2 regions of the Protofrankia sp. CiP1_Cm_nod4 genome follow, and region 1 is predicted to be linked to the other one. Evidence: riboswitches for the same ligand, from Rfam matches in the RefSeq annotation. Region 1 holds a riboswitch; the other holds the start of a gene.
The links. Region 1 has a riboswitch for S-adenosylmethionine ahead of thrC (threonine synthase). Riboswitches for the same ligand answer to the same signal wherever they lie in the genome.

Region 1 (5,715 bases):
CCCCGCGGGCGAAGGCCGCCGCGACCGGGTTGCAGCCCTGCGCCTGCGCGCCGAAGACCCGGTGCGGGGTCGGCTCCACCAGGCCGAGCCGGCCGAGCTCACCGAACGCCTTGTCGATCTTCGTCAGCAGCGACCCGGACGCGATCGGTACCACGACCTGCTCCGGCAGCCGCCAGCCGAGCTGTTCGGCGACCTCGTAGCCGAGTGTCTTGGAGCCCTCGGCGTAGAACGGCCGCACGTTGACGTTGACGAACGCCCATTCGTACTCGCCGGAGAGCTCGCTGCACAGACGGTTGACGTCGTCGTAGTTGCCCTCGATCGCGACCAGCGTGCCGCCGTAGACGGCGGTCGACACGGTCTTGCCGTCCTCCAGATCATGCGGGATCAGCACAACCGAACGTAGCCCGGCGGACGCGGCGTGCGCTGCCACCGACTGGGCCAGGTTGCCGGTGGACGCGCAGGCGACCGTGGTGTACCCGTGCTCGCGCGCGGCCGACAGCGCCACCGACACGACCCTGTCCTTGAACGAGTGGGTGGGGTTCGCGGTGTCGTCCTTGACCCACAGTGTCCGCATCCCGAGCTCGGCGGCGAGGCGGGGGGCCGGGCGCAGCGGCGTCCAGCCCGCGCCGAGCGACACCCGGCGCGCGGGGTCGTGGCCGGCGGGCAGCAGCCCGACATAGCGCCACAGGCTGGCGGGGCCGGCCTCGATGGACGCCCGGGTGACCCGGCGTAGCACGGAGTCGTCGTAGGCAATCTCCAGCGGGGCGAAGCACTCGATACAGACATGCGTCGGGGAGAGCGGATAGGTGGCGCCGCAGTGGCGACATGACAGGGCAACCGCGGGATTGACGACGTCCGGGCTGATCGTTGCGAGGCGCTCGGGAGCGACTGTCATCTGTGAAACTCCTCATCTTTCCCGAGAGCCGGATGCGTCTCAGGACGGAATTAGCACCTGCCACGCACTGATGCGGGTGGTTGCCGGGGCTTCACTGGGCCGGTCCCTCTGCCCCTCTGGATGAGCCGTATGCGGTTGTCAGTCCGTACTGTAGTCCGTGTGCGGTCTGACGTATACCGTTGGTTCGAGCATAGGACGTACTACGGGCGGGACTTCTCACCAGGGGAACTACTGGCCCGTAAGGCAGGGCCGATCAGCGTGGTGCTGCCCGCGTTGAACGAGGCGGCCACCGTCGGCGCGATCGTCTCGGCGGTCCGCCGCGATCTTATGGCCGCGGTGCCTCTCGTCGACGAGATCGTCGTCATCGATCCGGGGTCGGTGGACGCGACCGCCTCCGAGGCGGCCGCCGCGGGCGCGGCGGTGTTCGCCGAGGAGCGCATCCTCACCGGCTACGGACGGGTCGCCGGCAAGGGCGAGGCCCTGTGGAAGTCCCTGTACGCCACGTCCGGGGACATCGTGGTCTTCGTCGACGCCGATCTGGAGGACTTCGACGCGAGCCTGGTCACCGGGCTGCTCGGGCCGCTGCTGACCGAGTGCGCGGTCTCCTACGTCAAGGCGTCCTACGACCGGCCGCTGGCCGGGGGGCTGCTGCCCGGCGGTGGCGGCCGGGTCACCGAACTCGTCGCGCGTCCCCTGCTCAACCTGCACTGGCCGCAGCTCGCCGGGCTGGTGCAGCCGCTGGCCGGTGAGTTCGCCGGCCGGCGGGCCCTGCTCGAACAGCTGCCGTTCGTCTCCGGCTACGGCATCGAGTTCGCCCAGGTCGTGGACGTGCTCTCGCTGCTGGGAGTGGACGCCCTCGCCCAGGTCGAGGTCGGCCGCAAGGTCCACCGCCACCAGTCCGACGAGGCCCTTGGACGGATGGCCGCGGAGATCATCCACGCGGCGTGGAGCAGGCTGGGTGTCCACGCCGGCTCCCTCGGCGGGACGCTGACCCAGTTCGGGCGCGGTGACAGCGGGCTGGAGCCGCGCACCCATCAGGTGGTGGTGCGGGAGCGGCCACCTATGATCACTATTCCGGAGTACGCCGCCCGCTACGCCCGGCTGTACCACGGCCCGGTGGAAAGCGGCTGACTGACCGGGCCCCGCCGCGCCGGGCGGGCCGCCACGGGCAGGGCCCGGATCACCCCGGACAGGCAGATCATCCCGGACGGGCGGCCCCACCAGGTGACAGCCCCGGCGCCGTGGCACGGCACGGCACGGCCCCACGGAACGCCCGCGCCGCGCCCCCGTCCCACATGTCACGAACACCCCGCCACGAACGCCCACCCGCCATGAGCAGCCTGGACGCCACGAACAGAGTGGACGCCACGAACAGCGCGAACAGCGTGAACAGGAGGACAGCACCGATGAGTGTCCGGGTCGTCTATACCGATCTCGACGGGACCATGGTGGGGCCGCGCGGATGCTTCTTCCGCAGCGAGGACCACTCCGTCACCCTGGACCCGGCGCACGCCCTGATCGACCTGCACCGGGCCGGCATCGCGCTGGTCCTGGTCAGCGGGCGGACCCGGCCTCAGCTCACCGAGGCCGCCTCGATCTTCGGGGCGGACGGCTTCATCGCCGAACTCGGCGCCATCGTCGGCTGGGACCACGGGCGTAGCAGCCAGATCCTGCGCGGAGCCATGCCCGAGACGTTCGACCGGATACCCGAGGAGCTGGTCACGGCGCTGGTCGCCCGGTATCCGGGACGCCTGGAGGCGCATCACTCCTGGATCCGCGGCCGTGAGATCGACATCATGCTGCGGGGCAACATCGACGTGGCCGAGGCCGACGCGTGGCTTGCCGCGGAAGGCTACGCATGGTTGACCATGCGCGACAACGGCATCATCGCGCGGGCCACCATGCCCGATCTGGACGATGTCCCGCACGTCTACCACCTGGTGCCCGACGGGGTCAGCAAGGGAGCCGCGGTGGCCTTCGACCTGGCCCGCCGGGGGCTGCGCCCGGAGCAGGCGATCGCGATCGGGGACTCCGCCAGCGACCTGGTCATGGCCGGCCACGTCGGCCGCATGCACCTGGTCGCGAACGCGCTGCACCATGCGGACCTCGTCGATCTGCTGCCCGGCTACGGCAACGTCGTCGTGGAGGACGGCACCCTCGGTGCCGGGTGGGTGAGCGCGGTGCGCTCGGTCCTGCCCACGCCGCGGCCCGCCGCCGTCTGATCCGCGGGCTGCCGGAACGCGCCAGGACGGTGTGACGTCAGCCGGACGATCCACGGACAGCTCTCGCTCGGTCAGGGTGCCGTCAGGCGCACGGCCTGCTGATCCGCCGGGCCGGAGCGGGCTGGGCCCCGTTCCGCACCACCGTGTCAGGGGTGCCCAGAGCTCCCGTGTCATGGGTGCCAGGGGAGCTGTGGGCAGGGGGCCGGTGACGATTGCGGTGCGGCCGCTGCCGAGGCACTACCCTTCGCAGGGTGCGTCATGCCCGGTCGGTCGATGAAACGCCGCGTCCCGTGGCCGCTGGAGGGACCGCCCGGGTGCTTGTCGCGTCCAATCGCGGCCCGGTGGCGTTCACGACGGGTGACGACGGGTCGCTCGTCGTGCGCCGTGGCGGCGGTGGGCTGGTCAGCGGCCTGCACGCGGTCGCCAGCGATGACGCCGGGCCGGCCAGTGGGCTCGGCGGGACGGACGAGGCTGACGGGACCGGCTCGGCCGGCGGGGCTGACGGGACCGGCCCGGCCGGTGGGCGCGACAGGGCCGGTGGTGGGCTGGTCTGGGTGTGCGCGGCGATCAGCGAGGCGGACCGGCGGGCCACCCGGTCGGCGCCGGACGGCCGTCTGGATCTTGCCGGCCATGACACCGGCGGCACGGCCGTCCACATGCTCGACGTGGACAGGGTCGTCTTCGACCGGGCGTACAACGCGGTCGCCAACCGTACGTTGTGGTTCGTCCTGCACCTGCTCTACGCGTCGGCGTCCCAGCCCTCCTTCGGCGCGGCCTTCCAGCGCGACTGGCAGGCGTACGAGATCTACAACACGATGTTCGCCGAGGCGCTGGCCCGGGAGGCGGCGCCGGGCGCGGCCGTCCTGATCCAGGACTACCACCTGACGCTGGTGCCGGCGCAACTGCGCAGGCTGCGCCCGGACCTGCGGATCGCTCATTTCAGTCACACACCGTGGGCGCCACCGGAGTACTTCCGCATGCTGCCGGACGACGTCGCCCGCGCGGTCGTCCAGGGCATGCTCGGTGCCGACCGGCTCGGCTTCCTCGCTCCGGAGTGGGCGGAGGCGTTCCGCCGGTGTGCCAGGGCGGTGCTCCCCGCCGACGTCGAGCTCGTGGCCGGCGTCGGGACCGGGACCGGGGCTGAGGCTGAGGCTGATCGCGACGGTGTGGGCCGTGACGGTGTGGGCCGTGACGGTGTGGGCCGCGACGGGGCGGGCGGGCCGTGGCTGCGCTACCGCGGCCGCGCCGTCCGGATCGGGGTCCATCCGCTCGGGGTCGACGGTGACTGGCTGCTCAGACGCGCGTCCAGGCAGGACGTGGCCGCCCGCGCCGCCGAGATGCGCGAGATCGCCGCGGGCCGGCGGGTGATCGTGCGGGTGGACCGGACCGAACTGTCGAAGAACATCGTCCGCGGTCTGGACGCCTACCGGGAGCTGCTGCGCGACTATCCGCAGTGGCAGGGGCGGGTGGTGCACATCGTGTGCGCCTATCCGTCCCGCCACGACCTTCCCGAATACCGCGAGTACACGGCCGCCGTGCAGCGGATCGTGGCGGAGATCGAGGACGAGTTCGCGACCGCGACCTGGCTGCCCGTCCGGCTGGAGGTCAACGATGACTACCCACGGTCACTGGCGGCGTTGTCGCTGGCCGAGGTGCTGGTGGTGAACCCGATCAGGGACGGCATGAACCTGGTCGCGAAGGAGGGCGCGGTGCTCTCCCGGCCCGGGGCGGCCCTGGTGCTCTCCCGCGAGGCCGGGGCGTGCGTGGAGATGGCCGACGACGCGCTGGTGGTCAACCCGTTCGACGTGAGCGCGACCGCCCGGGCGCTGCACACCGCGCTGCTGATGGCCGCTGACGAGCGCCGCGACCGGTGCGCCCGGCTCGCCGCCGTCGCAGGCAGGCTCCCCCCGCGCAAGTGGTTCCGCGACCAGCTCGACGCGCTGCTGGAGTGACCCCACCCCACCCCGCCGGGGACGGCCGGCGTCCCGGGCGGGCGTTCCAGGCCGGCCAGGCAGTGCGAATCCCGTCCACGACCCCGGTGTAGGCCATGATCGGCGCTCATCGACGTGCGCCGCCGTTTGCGAGGATACGTACGGTTACGCGATCGGTGCTCTAGGCCAGGCGGGCGGCGAGCAGGAGCAGTAGCGCCACCACTCCCTCCGGGCCGGGGACGACGAGATCGGCCCGCTCCCGCAGTGCCCGGGGGACCTCCGGGCCGTCGCTGCACACGGTCAGCCCGGGGATACCGGCGGCCCGCAGCTCGTCGACCGTGTCGAAGGCCGGCAGGTCACCGAGGTCGTCGCCGGCGAACAGCACGGAGCGGACGCCCAGCCCGGCCACGTGGTCGCGCAGCGCCCGGCCCTTGTCGTGGCCGGGCGGGCGTAGCTCCAGCACCCGTTTGCCAGGTGCGGCATCCAGCCCGTTGTCCCTGGCCAGGACGGTCAGCGCGGGCGTGAGCGAGGCCAGTGACGCGTCCGGGTCGGCGGTGCGGCGGACGTGGACGACCAGGGCGTGCCCCTTGTCCTCCACGACGGTCCCGGCGGGCGCGTCCTGCAGGAGCCTGGGCAGTGCGGCCCGGACCGCGGCCACCCCGGGCAA
Region 2 (6,810 bases), on a different contig from region 1:
CCAGCCGGGCAGCGGGCGGGTGTCGGGCACGGGGGCGCAGCCGGCCGGTCCTGCCTGGTAGGTCCAGCCCGGGCCGTCGCGCAGGTAGGTACGCAGTGCCGTGACGAGCCGGTCGATGTCGTCGGAGCGGGTGCCGACGCCGACGCTTGCCCGCAGGGCGGAGCCCGGCAGGCCCAGCCGGGCGAGCAGCGGATGGGCGCAGAAACGGCCGTCGCGCACGCCGATGCCGTGCTCGGCGGACAGGTAGGCGGCCGCCCGCGCGGCGCTGTCGCCGGGCACGGTGAAGGTCACCACGCCGAGCCGGTCGGACGCGTCCGCCCAGATCCGCGGGATCTCCACACCTGGCAGCCCGGACAGCCCGGCGACAAGATGGTCACGCAGCGCGGCCTCGTGGCGCTCGAGGGCGCCGGGCGCGAGCGCGGCCAGCACCTGGCAGGCCGCGGCCAGGGCGGCCGCGCCGAGCGAGTTGGGGGAGCCCGCCTCGTGCCGCTCCGGGGCGGCCTTCCAGGTGGCGGTGGTGCCGGTCACGCCGGCCACGGCACCGCCGCCGGCGAGGTACGGCGGCGCGGCGTCGAGCCAGTCCGCGCGGCCGATCAGCGCCCCGGCGCCGTAGGGCGCGTAGAGCTTGTGGGCGGACAGCGCGACGTAGTCGACGTCCCAGGCGGCCATGTCGACGCGGCGGTGCGGCGCCAGCTGCGCGGCGTCCACGACGATCCGCGCGCCGTGGGCGTGCGCGATCCTGGCGATCTCGGCGACGGGGACGACCTCGCCGGTCACGTTCGACGCGCCCGTCACGGCGACGAGGCAGGCCGGCCGGTGCGCCAGCGCCCGCCGGAGACGGTCGAGGGTCGCGCCGACGGTGCCCGCGGCCGGCAGGCAGCGGTGCCGGACGGCACGCCAGGGCAGCAGGTTCGCGTGATGCTCGACATCGAGGAACAGCACGTCGCCAGGGCCGGCGTCCCCCGCCCGGCCGTCGCCGTCCGAGCGGCCGGCGTCCGCCCCGCGGCCCGGGCTGTCGTCCGGATGGCCGCCGGCCGCCGTCCCGGGCAGGCAGCGGGCGAGCAGGTTGAGCGCGTCGGTGGTGTTGCGGGTGAACACCACGACGTCCGTGGGCCGCGCGCCGACGAAGGCGCCGACCGTCCCGCGCGCCGACTCGTACAGCGCCGTGGTCACCTGGGAGGCGTAGCCGGCGCCGCGGTGGACGCTGGCGTAGAACGGCAGGATCTCCTCCACCCTGGCCGCCACGGCGGACAGGCACGGGGCGGACGCGGCGTAGTCGAGGTTGGCGTAGCGCTCCTGCCCGCCCTGGACGAGCGGAACGCGCAGATCCGCGCCGACGACCGGCAGCAGCGGCCCCACCGGCAGCGGCTGGGCGCTGGCGGCGACGCCGTCCACGGCCACGGCAGACGGCTCCCCCGGCCGCGGACGGACGGGGGTCTGGATGGCGGCAGGGGCGGTCACAGCACTCCTCACGGGTCCACCGGACCCGGAAGGCGGGTCCGCGCTTACCGCAGCCACGCGGCTACGGCCTGGTCCTCACCCGGGGCACCCCACCGCGGAGGAGGGTTGCCGGCCAGCAAGCCGGGGCTTGACGCTGGCGCTCATGACCTGTGCCGAGCATACCGGGGATGTCGGACACGTGCCCGGCGGTGGCGCCAGCTCCGGCGGACGGCCCCCGGACCCCTCCACCGGCCGCATCACCGATCAGGAGCTGGGCGCCCCGGCCGGGAACCCGGCCGGACCCCGCCGAACAGGACGCGGCTCCCGCCCGCGGCCACGCCGGGCGGGAGCCGCCGGACGGCCCGTCCCGGCGGCAGCGGTCACGGGCCGCCGAGGTCCGGGACGATGATCGAGCCGTCTGCGGCGAACGGGAGACCGGGATTGTGGGCGATCTCCCAGACGTGGCCGTCGAGGTCGGTGAAGACCCCCGCGTAGCCGCCGTAGAACGTCTCGGCCGCGGGACGGGTGACCGTGGCCCCCGCCCGTTGCGCCGCCGCGATGACGTCGTCGACCTCCGCCCTGGAGCGGACGTTGTGCGCGAGCGCGACACCGCCGAACCCGTCCGCCCGCCCGGCGGTGCTCCCCGTGGCGGCGCTTCCCTCGGCGATACCGCAGTCGCGGGCCAGCCTGTCGCGTCCCCAGAGCACCAGCACGGTGCCGCCGGCCTGGAAGAACACGGTCTCCTCGAGCTCCTGGCCCTGCCAGCCCAGCCGCTCGTAGAACGCCCGGGCGCGTCCCACGTCCCCGACACCCAGTGTGATCAGGCTGATCCGCTGCTCCATGAGCGGAAGGTATCCGACCGCTTTCCCCGGCGCGGGACGGCTTTCCGGGCGGATCTCCGCGAACCGTCTCATCCCGCCCGGTGGCCCGTTCGCGACGGCGGTCACGAGCCCATATCCGGAGGGTGGTGGACGTCGGGAGTTCCGGGTTCTGCGATGTCTCACGGCTGGCGGGACAGCGCGGGACGGATGATCGGGAGGATGTTGCCGGGAACGCGCGGGGCGGCCCGGGCGGGGCGTCGGAGCGGGTGTACAGGAATGAACGAGGATTGTGACGGCGGATCGGTTGTACAGTGCCGGGCATGGCATCCCGCCGCTTTCTGCCGCACAGCGACCGCGTGATCGACCAGGTGCTTGTGGCCAGCGCGGCGTGTACCGGCGGGTGCGGCCCGCGCGGGATGCGCTGACAACCGTGGACGGGCGCCACGGCGCCGGTTCCGCTCACGTCATCTCAGGCCAGCCGGTCACACCGGCGCGTCGCCGGACCGTCTGAGCCCGCCCACCCCGAGCATCCGTCCGGGCCCTGGCGCGTTTTCGGTTCGTCGAGCGCACCCGGCTGTCAGCCGGCCGATTTCTCCCGGCGGCGGCGGTTGCGCCGGGAACGCCGCCCGGAAGCGACGACAGGAGCGCCGGCGGGAGCGCCGAAGGGCATGCCGCCGCCCGCGTCGCCGGCGGCTCCGAGGGGCCGCCGGCGACGCGAAAAAATGTAATCGCGCTGTTTTTCCGGCTCTTCACAGCTCGCTGGAAAATGTAATCAGACGACTACAGAACTGGCGAGTACACGGTGACGGTCTGCGGCCCAGCCGCCTCGCCGCGGGCGCGGTCGGCGTGGCGCTCGTCGCCGAAGAGCCAGGTCAGGGCCCTGTCGGTACCCAAGCCGCGAGGCTGGCAGACGGCTCGCGGCTGCACTGGGCCACCACTGGCAACAACTCCTGGTGATCGGATGAACACAGTTTCCGGTGCACTGCGAGGAGCCGTTTTTCCACCCGTACAGCTCTCCATCCGTAGCGCTTTCCGCCCGTGCCGACAGGGAGCCGAGCATGCCACTCATCCATCCACGACTCGCGGGCACCGACCTGGTGCCGGATTTCCTGCTGGGGGACGAGAACGAAACGGTGGGACCGCATGTGCTGGCCGCGCTGACCCGCTCTCTCGGTGCCGCGACCGGGATATGGTCGGCGATCCTGCGCCACGACCCGGTCAACCGCTGGTACACCCGGCTCGTGCTGTCCGGGTCGGTCGAGGTGTGGCTGATCAGCTGGTGCCCGGGCCAGTACACCCGCGCGCACGACCACGGCGGCGCGTTCGGCGCGCTGACCGTCGTCCAGGGCCCCGTCACGGAGATCGTCTGTGACGCGGACTGGCGGCCGCGCGGCTGGCGGCGGCACGAACGGGAGGCGTCGCCCACATTCGGCCGCGACCACATCCACAAGGTGGGGAACGCGGGGAGCGCCCCGGCCGCGACCATCCACGCCTACTCCCCCCCGGAGCTGCCGATGCGGTACGCGCCGGACGCCGCCGAGCAGGCAGTCGAGGGCTTCCTGTTCGCGAACGTGACCGGTGGCGGCCTGTTCGACGCCGTGCCGGCCGACGCCACCGCCACCGCCGGCGCCGGCGCTGTCGCAGGCAGCCTCGCCACGGCCGCTGGCGGGGACGTGGCGGGGGTTGTCGCCGTGGGCGGAGGACGGCCGTGAGCGGCAGCCGGATCGACGCGATGCTTGCCCGGGCACGCGCCCGCCTGGAACGTCTCGACCCGCCCACGGCTGCGGCGGCGGTGGCGGGCGGGGCGCTGCTGGTCGACATCCGGCCCGCGGCCCAGCGCGGCGCCGAGGGCGGCATCCCCGGTGCGCTGATCATCGAACGCAACGTCCTGGAATGGCGGCTGGACCCTACCAGCGACGCGCGCCTCCCCCAGGCCACCGGCGACGATGTCAAGGTCATCATCATCTGCTCGGAGGGGTACACCTCCAGCCTCGCGGCGGCGTCCCTGCAGGATCTCGGCCTGCACCAGGCCACCGACGTCGTCGGAGGCTTCCGCGCCTGGGAGCGCGGCGGCCTCCCGATAATCACCTATAGCGACGAAGATCGTCACCTTCAGTAACTAACTTCACTGAAAGGTCTTGGACGATCTCTTAGCGTAAGGGTGCTCACTATCACGGTGAGTAACGGGGGTGACCGCCGAAGCCCGTCCGCATCCCCGTGTCGGCCACACGCGCGGACGGGGCCGGGCCCCATCTGCCCGGAACGGCGGCAGAGGGGTGATGGCATGTCCATCTCGAGCCGTACGGTCTCACCCACGATCACCGCGGTCTCCTGCGCCGTCGCCGTCGCTGTCGCGGTGGCCCTGACGCCCCACCCGGCCGGGGCGGCCACCGTGACGGCCACCGGCGCGCCCGCCGCGGCCGGCGCGGCCCTGGACGCCCCGACGGGGCAGGGGCCCGCGGCGACGGCCTGGGCGGAGGGGCAGGAGCCCGCCGGCAGCACCGGGCAGAAGTCCACCGGCGGCACCGGGCAGAAGTCCGCCACCAGCGGGAAGCGGCATACCGGTGACAAGCAGAAGTCGACCGGCAGCCGACAGGCGTCAGCCGCCGGCGGACAGGCGTCCGCCGGCGGCAGGGGGGAGTCCTCCAGCAGCGGACAGGATCCCTCTGATGACGTATGGAAATCCTCCGGGGGCGCATGGGGATCCTCTGATAACGGATGGGAGTCTTCTGGAAGCGGAGGGGAGTCGTCCGCTGGCGGGCGGGGGTTCCCCGGCCGGTCGTTGCGCCGGGGAAGCCAGGGTGACCCGGTGGTGCGGCTCCAGATCCGGCTCGGGATCTTCGCCGACGGGTGGTTCGGCCCGCGGACCGCACACGGCGTCCGCGCCTTCCAGGCCAGCGCCGGGCTGGCCATCGACACCGTGGTCGGCCCGCGGACCTGGGATGCGCTCTTCGGCGCGCCAGCCTCACCGGTAGCGGCACCCACGCCGGCAACAGCCCCGACAGTGACGTCGACAGTGGTGTCGGCAGTGGCGTCGACAGCGACGCTGGTGGTGACTCCGGCGGCGGCAGCGGTTCCGGTGGGGGCGTCCACCTCGGCCGCGACGGCGGCACTCGCGGCCGCCGAGCGGCAGATCGGCAAACCGTACCGTTACGGTGCCGCCGGGCCGGACGACTTCGACTGCTCCGGCCTGGTCCAGTACGCGTACGCCCAGGCCGGTGTCTCGATTCCCCGTACCACCTACGACCAGTTCGCCGCGCTGCGGCCGGTCGGCTCCGCCGAGGCCCGGCCGGGAGATGTGGTCTTCTTCCTCGACGCCGAGGGGGAGGCCTACCACGATGCCATCTACGCCGGGAACGGGCAGATGATCGTTTCGCGTCGCCCCGGCACCAACGTCCAGTACCAGGACATCTGGTCGGGCGACTATCGCATCGGACGGGTCTGAAGACCGGAGGACCTGCAGCTTCCGGCCGGCCGGAAAACATGATCCCATCACCTTGGGCGCTCTGACCGTAGACTCTGCGCCACGTGCCGCCGACGATCATAGTTGTGATTCTGCTCACCCTTGCGATCGTCGGGAACACGCTCTCCGATCCCCCGGGGGCGCGCGGGAAGCCAGGATGCCCGGTTTGACACCACCGGGCATCTACTACGAGTGGTAGTACGCATACCCAACGCTGCGACTGGACAACGGAACGTCGATCAGCGCGGCCGGAACCGGATGTCTCGCACATACTGCGGACGCGGGCGTTCCGGAACCCTTGCTATCCCGTCGAGAGCCGTCTACGTTCCTCGGTTAACGAGACGAGACGGGTTCGTTTCCGACGAAGAGGGTGTCCAGGCGTGCGCAATTCATGCCGGACAACCCTGGCTCCGTCCCTCCCTGAGGTTGTGGTTCCACGCGAGCAGAGGAGTCGGTGTGCTTTCCAACACATCCACTCGTTGCCGCGCATTGTCATGCCCGCCGCAAGCGACGTCCCGAGGAGACATCATGCTGAGTCATCCGCGGCTGCTGCCTACAGGTAGCGCTGCCGCCTACCACCATCGGACCGGATTGTGCCTCGATAGTGGCAGAATCGGCGGAATCTCATGAGCGCCGGCGTACCCGTCCTGCCCGGACGCGACCTTCCGCCGCAGCCCTACGGCGCTGGCTGGCCCGCCTACTGGCGGCAGGAAGCCGCCTGCCGGGACGGGGATCCCGACGCGTTCTTCCCGCCGGACGGGCGTAACACCAAGGCCCGGGCGGCGGCGGAAACCCGGGCCCGGAAAGTATGCGCCAGCTGCTCCGTGCGGCGGGCCTGTCTCGCGACCGCCTTATTCCGCCAGGAGGAACACGGCGTGTGGGGCGGGCTTACCTCGGACGAACGCAATTCCGTGGTTCCCCGCGGCCGGCTCAGCGCGGACGACGCCCTTGCCTTTGCCGACCGCCTGCTGCTTTCCACATACGCGACCAGCTGATCCTTACGGCTGATTTCTAGCTCCACCGTAGGATATTTTTCACCACTTCGGGTGAGGCACCGCCGTCGATGCGAGCCGTCGATGTGAGCGA

Region 2: another riboswitch for S-adenosylmethionine. It lies ahead of AC5LSR_RS06365 (aminotransferase class V-fold PLP-dependent enzyme); the one in region 1 lies ahead of thrC (threonine synthase).

What each region holds. Positions count from the first base shown of each region.
Region 1 is NZ_CEVIVC010000133.1:7,093-12,807, reverse strand. It holds gene thrC (threonine synthase) at 1-895, opposite strand, end outside; SAM riboswitch class I at 905-1,022, opposite strand; gene AC5LSR_RS19565 (glucosyl-3-phosphoglycerate synthase) at 1,055-2,026, shown strand; gene AC5LSR_RS19560 (HAD family hydrolase) at 2,302-3,117, shown strand; gene AC5LSR_RS19555 (alpha,alpha-trehalose-phosphate synthase (UDP-forming)) at 3,432-5,069, shown strand; partial or broken gene otsB (trehalose-phosphatase) at 5,230-5,715, opposite strand, start outside.
Region 2 is NZ_CEVIVC010000020.1:13-6,822, forward strand. It holds partial or broken gene AC5LSR_RS06365 (aminotransferase class V-fold PLP-dependent enzyme) at 1-1,461, opposite strand, end outside; SAM riboswitch class IV at 1,497-1,609, opposite strand; gene AC5LSR_RS06370 (VOC family protein) at 1,821-2,387, opposite strand; gene AC5LSR_RS06375 (cysteine dioxygenase) at 3,320-3,973, shown strand; gene AC5LSR_RS06380 (rhodanese-like domain-containing protein) at 3,970-4,380, shown strand; gene AC5LSR_RS06385 (C40 family peptidase) at 4,546-5,706, shown strand; gene AC5LSR_RS06390 (WhiB family transcriptional regulator) at 6,351-6,719, shown strand.